Regions from separate parts of the Viridibacillus sp. FSL H8-0110 genome, predicted to be linked through region 1. Evidence: riboswitches for the same ligand, from Rfam matches in the RefSeq annotation. Region 1 holds a riboswitch; each other region holds the start of a gene.

What was found. Region 1 has a riboswitch for S-adenosylmethionine ahead of MHH98_RS03885 (methionine ABC transporter ATP-binding protein). Riboswitches for the same ligand answer to the same signal wherever they lie in the genome.
Region 2: linked by a shared signal. The riboswitch ahead of MHH98_RS11575 (cyclase family protein) and the one ahead of MHH98_RS03885 (methionine ABC transporter ATP-binding protein) in region 1 are both predicted to bind S-adenosylmethionine.
Region 3: linked by a shared signal. The riboswitch ahead of MHH98_RS17020 (VOC family protein) and the one ahead of MHH98_RS03885 (methionine ABC transporter ATP-binding protein) in region 1 are both predicted to bind S-adenosylmethionine.
Region 4: linked by a shared signal. The riboswitch ahead of MHH98_RS19605 (methionine ABC transporter ATP-binding protein) and the one ahead of MHH98_RS03885 (methionine ABC transporter ATP-binding protein) in region 1 are both predicted to bind S-adenosylmethionine.

Annotation. Positions count from the first base shown of each region.
Region 1 covers NZ_JBBOPJ010000001.1:785,500-789,412, reverse strand. Annotated here, with positions in the region: gene MHH98_RS03895 (MetQ/NlpA family ABC transporter substrate-binding protein) at 1-358, opposite strand, end outside; gene MHH98_RS03890 (methionine ABC transporter permease) at 422-1,090, opposite strand; gene MHH98_RS03885 (methionine ABC transporter ATP-binding protein) at 1,083-2,108, opposite strand; SAM riboswitch class I at 2,235-2,341, opposite strand; gene MHH98_RS03880 (thioredoxin family protein) at 2,398-2,706, opposite strand; gene MHH98_RS03875 (TOPRIM domain-containing protein) at 2,718-3,062, opposite strand; gene gcvH (glycine cleavage system protein GcvH) at 3,142-3,522, opposite strand; gene MHH98_RS03865 (arsenate reductase family protein) at 3,601-3,913, opposite strand, start outside.
Region 2 covers NZ_JBBOPJ010000001.1:2,311,131-2,315,043, reverse strand. Annotated here, with positions in the region: gene MHH98_RS11580 (ATP-binding cassette domain-containing protein) at 1-697, shown strand, start outside; SAM riboswitch class I at 1,173-1,268, shown strand; gene MHH98_RS11575 (cyclase family protein) at 1,347-2,084, shown strand; gene MHH98_RS11570 (GNAT family N-acetyltransferase) at 2,139-2,594, shown strand; gene MHH98_RS11565 (5-oxoprolinase subunit C family protein) at 2,738-3,733, opposite strand; gene pxpB (5-oxoprolinase subunit PxpB) at 3,730-3,913, opposite strand, start outside.
Region 3 covers NZ_JBBOPJ010000001.1:3,388,884-3,392,796, reverse strand. Annotated here, with positions in the region: gene MHH98_RS17035 (dihydroorotate dehydrogenase) at 1-313, shown strand, start outside; gene pyrF (orotidine-5'-phosphate decarboxylase) at 314-1,024, shown strand; gene pyrE (orotate phosphoribosyltransferase) at 1,024-1,656, shown strand; SAM riboswitch class I at 1,850-1,959, shown strand; gene MHH98_RS17020 (VOC family protein) at 2,068-2,997, shown strand; gene MHH98_RS17015 (Rqc2 family fibronectin-binding protein) at 3,325-3,913, opposite strand, start outside.
Region 4 covers NZ_JBBOPJ010000001.1:3,948,703-3,952,615, forward strand. Annotated here, with positions in the region: gene MHH98_RS19595 (MetQ/NlpA family ABC transporter substrate-binding protein) at 183-1,001, opposite strand; gene MHH98_RS19600 (methionine ABC transporter permease) at 1,017-1,688, opposite strand; gene MHH98_RS19605 (methionine ABC transporter ATP-binding protein) at 1,678-2,691, opposite strand; SAM riboswitch class I at 2,810-2,915, opposite strand; gene MHH98_RS19610 (carbon-nitrogen family hydrolase) at 2,995-3,783, opposite strand.

The DNA of each region.
Region 1 (3,913 bases):
GATCTTCGAGTTTTTTATATTTTTTAGAATAGATACCGATTGGCTCGATGTGCACTCCACCAACATTAACAAAATCATATCCATTTTTCTTTTTTTGAAGTTCTAGGTAAGGAATATGCTGGAAGTAGTTTGCATCTAAATCGCCGTTTTCCAAATCTTTGTTCGGTAAAACATAATCTTGATACCTTTCGATTTCAAGCTTGATACCTTCTTTTTCAAGTAATGGCTCTGCTTTTTCTAAAATTTCAGCATGCGGTGTATTCGCTGCACCGATTACTAATTTCTCTTCTGATTTACCACAAGCTGCTAAGCTTAGGGCTAATACTCCCGTAAGGATTCCTGCTACAAATTTCTTCATGTTCTTAACGCTCCTTTTATACTGTTTAGTTATATGTGATCGGTTATACCGTATAAGCCCAAATTATCTTTTATCAATCTTCGTCGTAATAAGATCTCCGACGAATTGAATAACAAATACCACTACTAAAATAAGGATTGTTGCAACGAAAGTTACATCGCTTTGACTTCTTTGGAAACCGTCTAAGAATGCTAATGTCCCTAGTCCACCTGCCCCAATAACACCTGCCATTGCTGTGTATCCAACAAGTGCGATAGCTGTTACAGTAATACCCGAAACTAATGCGGGTAATGACTCTGGGATTAACACTTTACCGATAATCGTAGAAGTTTTTGCGCCCATTGAACGTGCCGCTTCGATGACACCTTTATCAATTTCTTTTAACGCAATTAAAACCATACGCGCATAAAACGGTGCTGCTCCAATGATTAATGCTGGTAATGCGGCATTGGGACCTCGAATTGAGCCTAATAATAGTTTCGTAAATGGTATTAATAGAATCACTAAAATAATGAATGGAATCGAACGGAAAATATTCACGATCGAACCTGTTAACCAACTTACTAATTTATTTGCCCATAATTGCTGAGGGCTCGTCAAAAACAGCAAAATACCTAAAGCTAAACCAATGACAAAAGTGAAAATTGTAGCAACACCTGTCATATACAGTGTTTCTATCGTTGCTTCCCACATTCTGTCCCATTGTACATTCGGGAAGAGATCATTAAGCATTTTCGATCACCTCCGTTTTTACTCCATGTTCATTCATATATGTGACTGCTTTTTGTACATTATCATTATTGCCATCTAACTGTATAATCAGCGTGCCATATGGCCCGCTTTTCGTTTGCGAAATATTACCATGGACAATATTCACGTCCAAATTAAGTTCACGGCTTAAATGTGAAATAACTGGCTGACCAGTTGAAGAGCCTACAAACATTAATTTTACAAGTGTTCCTGATGGGTAGTTTTCAATAATTTGTTCAATTGATTCTTTACGTTCATTCGTATCTGTAATTTGAGAAACAAATCGTTTTGTAACGTCTGCTTGTGGTGATTGGAATACTTCTAGAACATCACCATTTTCAACAACTTGTCCAGCTTCCATTACTGCCACACGATGACAAATTTTACGAATGACATGCATCTCATGCGTGATAAGTACAATAGTTAAGCCTAATTTCTCATTGATATCGACTAGTAAATCTAAAATTGAATCCGTTGTTTCAGGATCAAGTGCTGAAGTAGCTTCATCACAAAGCAGTACTTCTGGGTTATTTGCCAGTGCTCTAGCAATACCTACACGTTGCTTTTGACCACCTGATAATTGAGAAGGATACGCCTTTTCTCTGCCTTTTAAACCAACTAATTCAATAAGATCTAATACCTTTTTCTGACGTTCTGCCTTAGATAAACCTGCAATTTCTAATGGAAATGCTATATTCTCTTCTACAGTACGTGACCAAAGTAAATTGAAATGTTGGAAGATCATACTGATTTTTTGACGCGCATTACGTAACGCACTTCCTTTAATCGACGAAACTTCCTGACCATTCACAACAACTTTACCGGTCGTCGGTTGCTCCAAACCATTTAATAAACGAATGAGCGTACTCTTGCCTGCTCCGCTGTATCCAATAATGCCGAATATTTCTCCGTCTTCAACAGATAAATTCACATTTTTGACAGCGGTTAACTCTCCGTTAGCGGTTTTATATTTTTTCATAACATTTTCTAACTGAATCACTGTCATACCACCTTTATTTTAAAACTAAAAAGTATGCACTTTCTACTGGCATCTCTTAGAAACTAAAAAAACCCTTCTGCAGATTAACAGAAGGGTTCAACGCAAAGCTATATACGTAAAACCGTTCTCTCATCTTCCAAAGTAAATACTTTGTGTGATTTGGCACCGTGCCATATAAATATGACGGTTGCCGGGCTTCATTGGGCACTTCCCTCCACCTCTCTAAATAAGAGTAACGACTATATTTAATTAGTTATGTTTGCTACTTTATCACGCTATTGCTTCAACGTCAATCGTTTTGACGTAATTTTTCAAACAAAAAAGGTACTGATTGAAAGGCATAGATTTTATCATGAATTTTCCCATTCTTCGAAATAATCAAGCATGGGACACTTTCTATTTCATAATCAAACGCTACATCTTGTATATAATTCAAGTTCGCTTTACCAATAGGAATATCGCTAACGACATGTTCTACTACTTCCATCATTTTCGACGCAACTGCACACGTCCCACATAATGGTGTATACAAATAAAAAGCCGAAAGCGAGGAGTTTTTCATAGTTTCTTCCCATTGTTCACGTGACCATTCTTCCATCTTCTTCATTCCTATACTATTAGATATTCTTTATGAACTGTAAAATTTGCCGCCAATAATATTCTAGCTAAATGTCTTCTAGGAGTAGCTTCTACTTGTTTATAAGTAGAGGAGGTGTGTAGATGACGAGCATTTGGGAACTCTCTTTTAAAAAGAGCACGGAGCTTATCACCCGATGAGTCAGCATCAAAGAATGCATACAATTCGCAGTCCTCATATGGTGCCAAGATTTCTTCTAATCGGCTTGCACTAACTGTTCCATTCGTACATATTATCGGAATGTTCTCTGCTAGTATTGGCGCAATTCGCAACTTATCTTGGCGCCCTTCCACGATAATCAGCTTGTTAAAAGTCATATATACCCTCCTAACAAATACTTTTTGCCGTTTACCAAGTTTAAAAAAACGCCGAGCAAATGCACGGCGTTTTCAGATCTTATTCTTCGATAATTGCTTCGTATTGTTCTGCAGTTAATAATGCATCAACTTGAGCGTTATCAGCTGGTTCAACTACAACCATCCATGCTTTATCGTATGGAGATTCGTTAACGAACTCTGGGCTTTCTTCAAGCTCTTCGTTAATTTCAACAACTTTACCAGAAATCGGTGCGTAAAGTTCTGATACAGTTTTTACAGATTCAACACTGCCGAATGGTTCGTCTGCTACTAATTCGTCGCCAACCTGTGGAAGTTCAACAAAAACGATATCGCCTAGTTCAGATTGTGCGAAATGTGTAATACCGATACGTACTTTTCCGTCTTCAGTTTTTACCCATTCATGTTCTTCAGAATAGCGTAAGTCTTTTGGTGTGCTCATGAATACCCCTCCAAATATGTAATTATATTCACTTTAAGTTTGACATATTTCCATTGTAAAAACAAGCATATGTCTGTGTTATTTCCATGTCTGTTCAAAGTCTGATTCTTTAAATCCTAACGTCACTTTTTTACCGTCTGTAACGATTGGACGCTTGATTAACATACCATCCGAAGCAAGCAATTCTAATTGCTCATCTTCCGACATATCAGCAAGTCGATCTTTCAATTGTAGCTCTCTATACTTCATTCCTGAAGTATTAAAAAACTTCTTTAATGGTAAACCACTAGCATCTAAATATTGTTTTAATTTCTCTTTAGAAGGTGATTCTTCAACGATGTGCTTATCTGCATAGTTTACCCCATTTTCGTCTAACCATGCTTTTGCTTTA
Region 2 (3,913 bases), 1.5 Mb from region 1:
TATTAATCAAGTGTTGAAAACAGTTGGTAAGTTACAGATACTAGAAAAACTAAAAGCTATCGTCGGTGGTGATATGACTTTGACTGAAGATGTCTCCTTATTACCTAGGGGAACACAGGTTGCTTTGAAAATGTTTGAACTGGAGCAGGGAAGCTTTGCCCATTATGAAATGGTTTTACAAAATGTACTACCTTTTTGGGGCAGTATTAGCGGCAATATCGAATCCATCAGCATGAATAATCGGATCACCATCTGTGATTTTGACAATATTACCGAAACGAGAGAAACGATCATTGATAAGTATTTCACCAATGGTAAATATAAAAAGCTTACCTATGTCTATGAAGCGTTTGGTTACAAAAAAATTGTCACTCAAATTAATAAGATTAAAAAAAGTCATCAATGTCCTTTCTGTAAAGGGAAGAAAGTAATTTCTGAAGATGGACTACATGATGGTGTGTATAAATTATCAGTACCATGTGTTAGTTGTTATGAAAGTGGCATCAATGATGAAGGGCGTAAGGAAATCGTAGATGGCATAGACGTGCAAACATGGTTAACTGGCAAAGTAAGTGATGTTGTTGCTGAAAGTCCAAATCTTGAGGCTGTAGCTCATATTCCAATTTTCAATCGTATTCGTGATTTGAATAAGCGAGAGATGATGGGGATATATCAATTCCTTGAGCAAAATAATTAAATTAAATATAAAAAATGTGATATTTAAGTAAAGATTAGCTGTCACGCAATGAAGAAAACTCATTTGCAATAAAAAATTGCAAATGAGTTTTTATGCTATTCAGAAGAGGGATTGTTGGATTAAAATTGTCAACCTGGTTAGACAAAAGATTGGAGATTGGTTATGGACCCATGCATACTTGATCACAAACAACCATGAAGATTTGCAAGAGGAATTCATTAACTCCGATGTAAAGATAGTTCGTTCATTAAGTAATATAGAATACAACAATAAAAAATATGTGAATGAAGATATAGATGCTAGATGGATAGTATTTGGTATCAAACGAGGCTAGAATCGTATCTGATGCCTTTAATTTAGAAGGAAAAGTTATCATAATTGATTATAAGAGTCATATATTATAAAGAATTTTCTAAAATTTTCATTGACAATAGATTTCTAAAGTTGTAAATTAAGAATCAACAAAATAACTTTTTTCTTATCCAGAGAGGTGGAGGGACTGGCCCTATGAAATCTCAGCAACGGACGATGTACCGTGCTAATTCCAGAAGCGTATGCTTGAAGATAAGAAGAGTGCATGGACATATCGCCAACCTCTTCTTATCAAGGAGAGGTTTTTTTGTTTTAAAAAAATGATGAGGTGATGGATATGTCAACAGAATTAATCAATGCACTACAAACGTTAAAGGAAAAGAAATGGATTGATTTAACACATACTTTTGGAGCAGAAACACCACGTTTCAACGCATTTAAAGGGTTAGAAAAAACAACTCTATTTTCACATGATGATGGCTTTTTTGCTCAGAATTTTGCATTTGCTGGACAGTATGGAACACATTTAGATGCACCTATTCACTTTGTTCGTGATGCTCGTTATTTAGAAGAATTAGATTTAAAAGAGCTTGCATTGCCCCTTGTTGTAATAGATCATTCTAAAGATGCAGCAGAAAATCATGATTTCACCATTGCAGTTGAAGATATTTTGAAATTTGAGGCCGAACATGGAGAAATTGAGGCAGGTACATTTGTTGCTCTTCGTACGGATTGGAGCAAACGTTGGCCTGATGTTGAAGCATTTAATAACTTTGATGCAGATGGAAATCCACATGCACCAGGATGGTCAGTAGATGCACTTAAGTTCTTGTTTGAAGAGCGTCATATCAAAGCAGTAGGGCATGAAACTTTTGATACGGATTCTAGCATTTTATACCGTCAAAACAATGCATTACTAGGTGAACTATATGTATTGGAACAAGATACATATCAAGTAGAGTTGCTTACTAATCTAGACCAGCTACCTGCAAAAGGGGCTGTCATCTTTAACATCGTTCCTAAACCTGAGAAGGCTTCTGGCTTCCCAGTTCGATCATTTGCTATTCTGCCTTAAATATTCATCTAAAAAATACTAGCAAATGAATAATTGAAACTGAAGGTGAACTCTTTGGATATTAAAATTGATGATTTATCAAGAGATGAAGTTAAAGCGTTGTTGGAGGAGCATCTTCAAGGTATGGCACTAAATTCTCCACCAGAAAGTATACATGCGTTAACTATCGAGGAATTGAAAAAAACAGAAATTACTTTCTGGAGTGCATGGGAAGGCGGTGCATTAATTGGTTGCGGAGCACTAAAAGAACTGGATGCACACCATGGTGAAATAAAATCCATGCGTACTTCTTCATTATACTTACGGAGAGGCGTTGCAGGGCGTATGCTTGAGCATATTATTGAAGAGGCTAGGCACCGCAATTATAAGCGTTTAAGTTTAGAAACAGGTTCAATGGAGGCTTTTGAACCCGCAAAGAAGCTGTATTTGAAAAATGGGTTTCAATATTGTAGGCCATTTTCTAATTACATTGAGGAGCCGAATAGTGTATTTATGACATTAGAGTTATAAGTATATTGATTAATCATTCTATTAACAAAAAGATTAAATAAAAAACAATAAGAGCATGTTTTGAATAATCTTCATTCAAAACATGCTTTTTCTTTTTGTTCTTCTATATTTTAGTTGGACAATACAAGGCACTCTTTTTAATATTAAGAAAGCTTTGCAGAACAGCGAATAGCAGCAGCAATGGTTTTTATTTTTTGCTCATTTGCTATTAATGCTTGTTGAGCTTCTTCTAATGTTACTAGTTCGAAATGAATTTTAGCACCTGTTTGTAACTGTGCAAGGCTAGCTAAATCAGCAGTAATGACTTGAACCATTTTCGGGTAACCACCAGTTGTTTGGCGATCAGCCATTAAAATAATCGGTTTACCACTAGGTGGGATTTGAACGGTACCAAACGTAACAGCCTCTGATAATAATTCGAATTTCTCTGTCAAAGATAATGCTGGTCCCTCAAAGCGGTACCCCATACGATCAGCCTCTGTAGAAAGCGTGTAGGAGTTGTTTGTTAAGCACTGCTGACTTTCAGTGGTAAAACTATCCCACTCAGTACTAGGCATCACTCGTATTGTTTGTTGTTGATTTAATGAGATTAATTCGTTGTAATTTACAGACCACGAAGCAGGACCTACTAGTTGTATTGCATATTGATGTATTTCTTTATTTTTTTTAGTATAAGGTCCGATAATTACTTCATCCTGCTTTTGTAATGCTCTGCCTTCAAATCCGCCCATGCCCGCCTTTAAATATGTACTTTTACTATTCATTACAGTAGGAACTTGAATACCGCCAGCAAAGCTTACATAAGCACGACAACCTTTGTGGGCTCTTTTAAACTTTAATACGTCTCCTTTTTTCACAATAAATGGACGCCAAAGTGGTGTTGGTTCGTTATTAATCGTTGCAGTTAAATCTCCACCTGTAAGTGCAATTAGGTGGTCATCATTAAATTGTAATACAGTCCCAAATAATGAAACCTCAATTACGGCTTCACTTTCTAGGTTACCTACAAGAATATTCGCAATTCTTAATGAATAAGCATCCATAGCTCCACTAACGATGACTCCATATTTTTGTGACCCGAATCTCCCTAAATCTTGGATGGTAGTTAATAAACCAGGTTTAACGATTGTAACTGTCATGATCTTGTCTCCTTCAATTGTTTGTATTCTTTTTCTGATATTGGTTTAAAGCGAATACAATCACCTGCTTGTAAAAGAGAAGGAGGTGTTTCATTTGGTAAAAATAAATCGAGTGGTGTACGACCGATAATTTGCCAGCCACCAGGTGTTTCAAATGGATAAATTCCCGTTTGTTTACCT
Region 3 (3,913 bases), 2.6 Mb from region 1:
TCCGAGAACAGGAAAACCGATTATTGCTAACGGTACTGGAGGGTTATCAGGTCCAGCTGTTAAACCGGTAGCAATTCGTATGGTCCATGAAGTAAGCAGAAACGTTAATATTCCGATCATTGGAATGGGAGGAGTTGCAACTGCAGAGGATGTTATCGACTTCCTATCTGTAGGGGCAAGTGCTGTAGCAGTAGGTACTGCAAACTTTGTGGATCCATTCGTCTGCCCAAATATTATAGAAGCATTACCACAAAAGCTAGATGAATTAGGTTATAACAAATTAACAGATGTAATTGGAAGGAGCCACCGCTAAATGAATAATAAGCCTATTATCGCGTTAGATTTTCCAGATGAACAGAAAGTAATGACATTTCTTTCTCAGTTCAATGAGCCACTATTTGTGAAGGTGGGTCTTGAGCTTTATTTACAAGCAGGGCCAGACATTATACGCAAAATTAAAGCACAAGGTCACGACATTTTTTTAGATTTAAAACTGCATGATATTCCAAATACGGTGAAATCAGCGATGAAGGGCTTAGCAAAACTTGGTGTGGACCTAGTCAATGTCCATGCTGCAGGCGGTTCAAATATGATGGCGGCTGCTCTTGAAGGATTAAAAGAGGGAACTGAGGAAGGTAATAAGCGACCAGTTTTAATTGCAGTAACTCAGTTAACCTCGACGACTGAAGAGGAAATGCAAAACGAGCAACAAATCAATTTATCTTTAGATCAATCAGTAATGCATTATGCCAAACTTGCACAATCAGCTGGTTTAGATGGTGTTGTCTGCTCTGTACTTGAAGCAAAAGCAATCAGCGAAGTATGTGGAGAAAGCTTCCTAAAAGTAACACCAGGTATACGTATGGTTGGTGGTGTTGCACATGATCAAAAACGCGTTGCTACACCTGATTTTGCACGCGAAGAAGGCTCGACGCAAATCGTTGTAGGTCGTGCTATTACACAAGCAGAAAATCCAGTTGAAGCGTACCATGCTGTACAGCAATTATGGGGAGGACAACAATAATGACAATTCAAAAAGAAGTAGCACAAGGTATGTTAGAAGTAGGAGCAGTAGAGCTAAGTCCGAATGATCCATTTACTTGGGCATCAGGTATTAAATCACCAATCTACTGTGATACACGTTTAACAATTTCTTTTCCAAAAGTACGTACAACAATCGCAAACGGCCTTGCAGCGCTTATTAAAGAAAATTTCCCGGAAACAGATGTAGTAGCTGGTACAGCAACAGCGGGAATACCACATGCAGCATGGGTAAGCGACATTTTAGACTTACCTATGGTATATGTACGTTCAAAACCAAAAGACCATGGTCGTGGTAACCAAACAGAAGGAAAGCTTTCTGAAGGTCAAAAAGTAGTTGTAGTAGAAGATATTATTTCGACAGGTGGTTCTAGCATTACAGCAGTAGAAGCACTTCGTCGTGAAGGCGCTGAAGTACTTGGTGTCGTTTCAGTATATTCATATAAATTACCACGTGCTGAACAGGCTTTTGCGGAAGTGGGTGTTCCTTACTATTGCCTATCAAACTTTGAAGCATTAGTTGAAGCAGCAAAAGAATCAGGTGCTATTAATGAATCAGACATTCCAGGTTTACTACAATGGCATGCTGATTTAAAAGCCGGGAACTTAAAATAATAATACAAATATAGGTGCTTTTAAACTAGCAAGGGAAAAGAAATTATCTCTTGCTAGTTTTTTTATTGTGCAAAATGCTACTTTATAAAGAATCATTTTAAATGAAGAAAATAATTGTATATATGTTGCTTAATTATGGAAATTGTTTTAAAATCAATTAAACCAATAAGTTAACTAGGGATATTAAGTGGATTTCTTTACTTGAGAAACTGAAGGAAATGGCCCACTGAAGTTTCAGCAACACCTAATTTTTAGGAAGGAGCTAACTTCAACATGATTGCGTGCAATTATGAGAGATAAGAGTTGAATTAGTCCCCCTCAACTCTCTTTCTAGAAGATGTAGAAAGAGAGTTTTTTAATAGAAGTCGTTTATTCCATAATTGGTAAATAACAAAGAGAGAGGTTATAAAGATGGTACAAAGAATTGATGGGAAACAAGGTAAATTTGTATTGGATGCTGCAACACAAGTTGGAAGTGTCATTTTAAAAGTAAAAGATTTGGAACGTCAAATTGCATTTTACGAAAATGTAGTTGGTCTTGTCGTTTTAGAAAAAAGTACACAACATGCTAAATTTGGTGGTAAAGGCAGTAACAACGTTATTTTTGAATTAGAAAAAACCGCGGAAAAATTACAAACCGCTAAAAGTACGGGTTTATTCCATACAGCTTTTTTATTACCAAGTAGAGAAGCGTTTGCAACGAAATTTTTCGAAATTCTACGTAATAAGGAAACGATAGATAGTCCGATAGAGCAATCTTCACGTTTCCCGCACTTTGAACGCTATATTCCAATTGCTAGGTTAGATAGTGCGAGTGATCACGGTTATAGTGAGGCGTTTTATATATATGATATTGAAGGAAATGGTATAGAAATATATGCGGATCGTCATCGTGAAGATTGGGATAAGTATCCTGGTGGAAGTAATCCTCTTAATTTCAAAGAGTTAGCTCCATTAGCTGATTTTGAAACAGATGGGAAATTACCAGCTGAAACAATAATTGGTCATGTTCATTTGCGAATAGCAAATATAGAGGAATCCGTAGATTTCTATATAAATAAATTAGGTTTTGAAAAACAGATGATTATTGATACAGCATTTTTTATTTCAGTAGGGGGCTATCATCACCATCTTGCGGGAAATGTATGGTCGGGTGAAGGACTTCAAAAGGCAGCTGAAAATGAATCAGGATTGAAAGAAGTACGTTTTAAATTACCAACAACAGAAAGTTATGAGACAGCAAAAAATTATATTAAACAACAAATACAAATTCAAGATTTAGGGGATGAGTTTGTTGTAGAAGATCCAAGTGGAAATCGTATGGTTTTTGAAATTGCATAAAACAAAAAATCGAATCGTTATAAAAGGTAACAAAATGAAGTTTAGTTGTTGTATTTTTTAACATCACTACTAAAATTATTGAAGTATGATTAGACTTAGTAGAAAATTTATCGCATGCCCAAATGCTTGTAGCAAAGTCCTACCTTTATATAGAAAGTTATTTATAATGATCCAAATATAAGTAAAAACAACGATTGAAAAAGCTAAATTAGATAATGTGAAAATAGGATTTGGTACAACGGAGAAGTGATTAAGGCAGTGCAGTAAATAGTAAAAGGAGTCGCGTTTGAAAAATGTGCGACTCCTTTTAAGTGTTCTTAAATCTTATTATTTTAATTTCATGATTAATTCTTCATCGGGTGTTACATACAATGTCTTTTGCTCGAAGTAAATAACAAAACCAGGTTTAGAACCATTTGGTTTTTTTACTTGACGTACCTCTGTGTAATCGACAGGTACGGACGACGATTCACGTGCTTTACTGAAATAGGCTGATAAAGTTGCCGCTTCTAGTAAAGTTTGTTCATCTGGTTCAGAAGAGTGAATAACGACATGTGATCCTGGGATATCCTTTGTATGCAACCAAATTTCAGATTTACGTGCGATTTTAAATGTTAAATAATCATTTTGTTTATTGTTTTTGCCAACTGAAATGTCAATACCAGTGGAAGATTTGAATTTTTCTGGAGTTGGTTTAGTTGGTTTTTTACGTCGTTTTGAAGCACGTAATTTCAAGTAGCCTTGTTCAGCTAACTCTTCACGAATTTCTTCTATATCAGCTGGAGCAGCTTGTTGTACTTGTTGCGATAGCATTTCAAAGTAGGCTAAATCTCCTTGCGTTTTATTGAGTTGCTCTTGCACCATGATAAGTGCGTTTTTCGCCTTGTTGTACTTAGTATAGTAGCTCTGTGCATTT
Region 4 (3,913 bases), 3.2 Mb from region 1:
TTCAATTCGAAGGTTCCAGCGCTTGTCGAGTCTAGGCGGACCGCTTCAACATTTACTCGAGATATCCATCTTCAGCGGTCAGACTCTCGAGGTCACTTCCACCTTCTCGGTTGAAAACTGAAAGTACGTTTTCAATTCGAAGGTTCCAGCGCTTGTCGAGTCTAGGCGGACCGCTTCAACATTTACTTCATCCAGTCAGGTTTGCCGAAACCTTTAAATTCTTCATCGATGATTTTTTCAAATTCTTCCGATTTAACGATTTCTAGTATATCTTTTGCTAGTTGTGAATCTTTGTTTTCTTCCTTAACCGCAATAACATTACGGAATTTATCAGGCATGTTTTCTAAGAAGAGTGCATCTTGTAGATTCAGTCCCGCCGCAAGTGCAAAGTTTCCTGGGACACCAACAAGGTCAGCGCTATCGATTGCACGAGGCAGCCCCGCCGCTTCTATTGGTTGGAACACTAAGTTTTTAGGATTTTCAACAACGTCTTTTTCAGATGCTTTTAGTTCTTCGATGTTCGGGTCAATTTTGATAAGACCTTGTTCTTGTAACGCTAATAATGTACGTGCCGCATTTGATGGATCATTAGCAATTGCTACTTTTGCGCCGTCTTTAATACCATCAATTGATTTAAAATCTTTTGCAAAGAAGCCCATTGGTGCAGTTGGTACGTTAATTAGACCAGTTAATTTCATTTTATTTTGTTCATTAAAGTTTTCAAGATAAATTGAATGTTGGAAAAGGTTTGCATCAATATCACCAGAATCTAATGCTTTGTTTGGTTGTACGTAGTCACTGAATTCAACTGTTTTTACTTTATACCCTTTTTTCTCTAATTGCGGGATGATTGCTTTATTTAACATGTCACTATACGGCCCTGCAGTTGCGCCAATTTTAATGTCTTTTGAATCTTTTGGTTTGCTTTCATCTTTGTTACCACATGCAACTAAAACTGTTGCTAATACGAATAATAACGCTGCTAGTAAAAACTTTTTCATTTTCAAATCTCCCCTTTATCGTTTATCAATTGCTTTTGAAATGGCATCGCCTGAAAGTTGAATAATTTGGACAATAACAATTAAAATGACAACTGTCGCAATCATAATTGTGTTGTCATAGCGGTAGTAACCAAAGCGAATAGCTAGGTCGCCAATTCCACCGCCGCCGACAATACCAGCCATTGCGGAATATGCGACTAAACTAATAATCGTCATTGTCACACCTTGGATAATACCCGATTTCGCTTCAGGTAATAGCACATCTCGTATAATCATCCACGGTGTTGCACCGACAGCTATTGATGCCTCGATGACACCTTTATCAACTTCACGCATAGACGTTTCTACAAGTCTCGCAAAGAACGGAATGGCTGCTACAGATAATGAAACACTTGCCGCTACGGGACCAATTGTATCTCCAACCAGTATTTTTGTTAGCGGGAACAACGCTACTAATAGAATGATATACGGAACGGAACGAACTAGATTGACGATAAACCCTAAAATTCCGTTAAAAAAACGATTACGTAAAAATAAACCTTTGCTTGTAACAAATAGTATAATTCCAAGTGGTAAACCAATAATTAGTGAAATGCTAAGTGAAATACCAATCATCAGTAACGTTTCACCAAATGCTTTCCAAATGTCTGGAAGCATACTAATAAAGTGCTCGAAATCAAATAGCATTGTTAATCACCTCCACAAACGCACCGCGTCCTTCCATATAAGAAATAGCTCTCCCTACATTATCCGGTTGACCTTGTAGCTCCATTAAGAAAATGCCAAGAGGTTTTTCTTGAATATATTCAATTGTGCCGTGCAAGAAATTACCACGTACTTCAAAGTTTTGAATCATATCTGAAATGACGCCCTCTCCAGCTACATCTCCTTTGAATAGTACTTTCACAATTTCCCCTGTCACACCTTTAAGAATCGTTGGTGGCAGTTCAAATGATACAACGCTGCTAATAAATTCTTGTGTTAATGGCTCAACCGGATTTGCAAAAACGTCGTAAACTGCCCCTTCTTCAATGACTCTTCCATCTTGCATAATAACCATTCGATCACAAATTTCTTTCACAACATCCATTTCGTGCGTGATAAGGATGATTGTAATATTTAGCTCACGATTGATCTTTTTTAGTAAGCGTAAAATGGAAACCGTTGTTTTTGGGTCAAGTGCTGATGTCGCTTCATCACAAAGTAGTACGGATGGATTATTTGCAAGTGCGCGGGCAATGCCGACACGTTGCTTTTGACCACCACTTAATTGTGCTGGGTAAACGTCTATTTTCTCAGATAAACCTACCATTTCAAGCAATTCTTTTACACGAGCATTAATCAGCTTCGGTGGTGTAGCCGCTGCTTTTAAAGCAAATTCAATATTTTCGCCAACCGTTTTTTGACTGATTAAGTAAAAATGTTGGAATATCATTCCGATTTTCAAACGCGCTTTACGAAGTTGTTCACCTTTTAATTTTGTTAAATCTTGACCATTTACTACGATACTGCCACTTGTTGGTCGCTCTAATAAATTGATACAACGTAGAAGCGAGCTTTTTCCTGCGCCAGAATAGCCAACAATACCGAAAACTTCACCTTCATCGATTGTCAACGATACGTTGTCTACACCCGTTACCGTACCCTTCTTGGTTTTATATACTTTTGTAAGATTCTGAATCTCTAGCATATTGTATCCCCTCAAATCTGTTTAAATTATGTAACTTCTATAGAAATACTTGGAATTTGCTGTATTAAAAAACGCTTCTTTCGGTTATCTGAAAGAAGCATCGTAAGTGTAAATTGGCGATTTATCTTCCAGAATGTACTCATTCTGTAGGAATTGGCACCTTCCCTTTGGCAGGGGGTTGCCGGACGTCATAGGGCCTATCCCTCGGTCTCTCTAGATAAAATTCAATATTCGTTTGTAAGTTATGAACTAAATATTACTGTGAAATAATGTAGATGTCAAACACTTTTTTGAAACTTTGAATTATTTCAAAATATCTTTATATAATTCAGGACGACGATCATCATATACCGGGATTCGTTGGCGAATTTCATCCACTATAGAGAAATCGACATCGATAATCGCCATTTCTTCATCTTCTCCACCAGTCCATAACACTTCACCCCAAGGTTCAATAACCATCGATTGACCGTTGAAATTTTGTTTTTTATGGCTAATTCTATTTACTGCAATAACAAAACACTGGCTTTCAATTGCACGTGCTTGTAATAACGTTTTCCAATGATCAATACGTGGCGTTGGCCATTGTGCAGAAACGAAAATTACTTTCGCTCCGTTCAATGCATGAAGACGTAACCACTCTGGAAAACGAATATCGTAGCAGATAACACCAGCTGCTGGAATATCACCCAGTTCAAAGTTATTTTGCTTATCGCCAGCTGATAAATACAAATGCTCGTCCATTAGACGGAAAAGATGCGCTTTATCATATTCGCTGACAAGCTCCCCTTTGTTGTTATATACGTACATCGTATTATAGAATTTACCATCTTTTTTCGTTGATACCGAGCCACCAACAATATGAATTTGTAATTCTTCTGAAAGCTTTTGTAGAAAATTCTTTGTGCGTTCCCCGTTCGGATCTGCAAGGTCTTCTAATTTCTCTAAAGCATAGCTAGAATTCCACATTTCGGGAAGAATTGCGAGTTCCGCCCCCTTATCAGCGGCCTCCCTGATAAACTTTTCGACGTTTGTAAAATTTTTTTCGATGTCCCCGAAGGCAACATTTAATTGTATACATGCAATTTTCATAACTCCACCACCTGTAGACATTTTCTTAAAAAGGTTATAATATTTCTCTTATTATTGCGACTATTTTATACATACGTCTATTTTATCCACAAAGTAGTTGTTGTGTATAGCGTTTTTATAAGAAAGATTT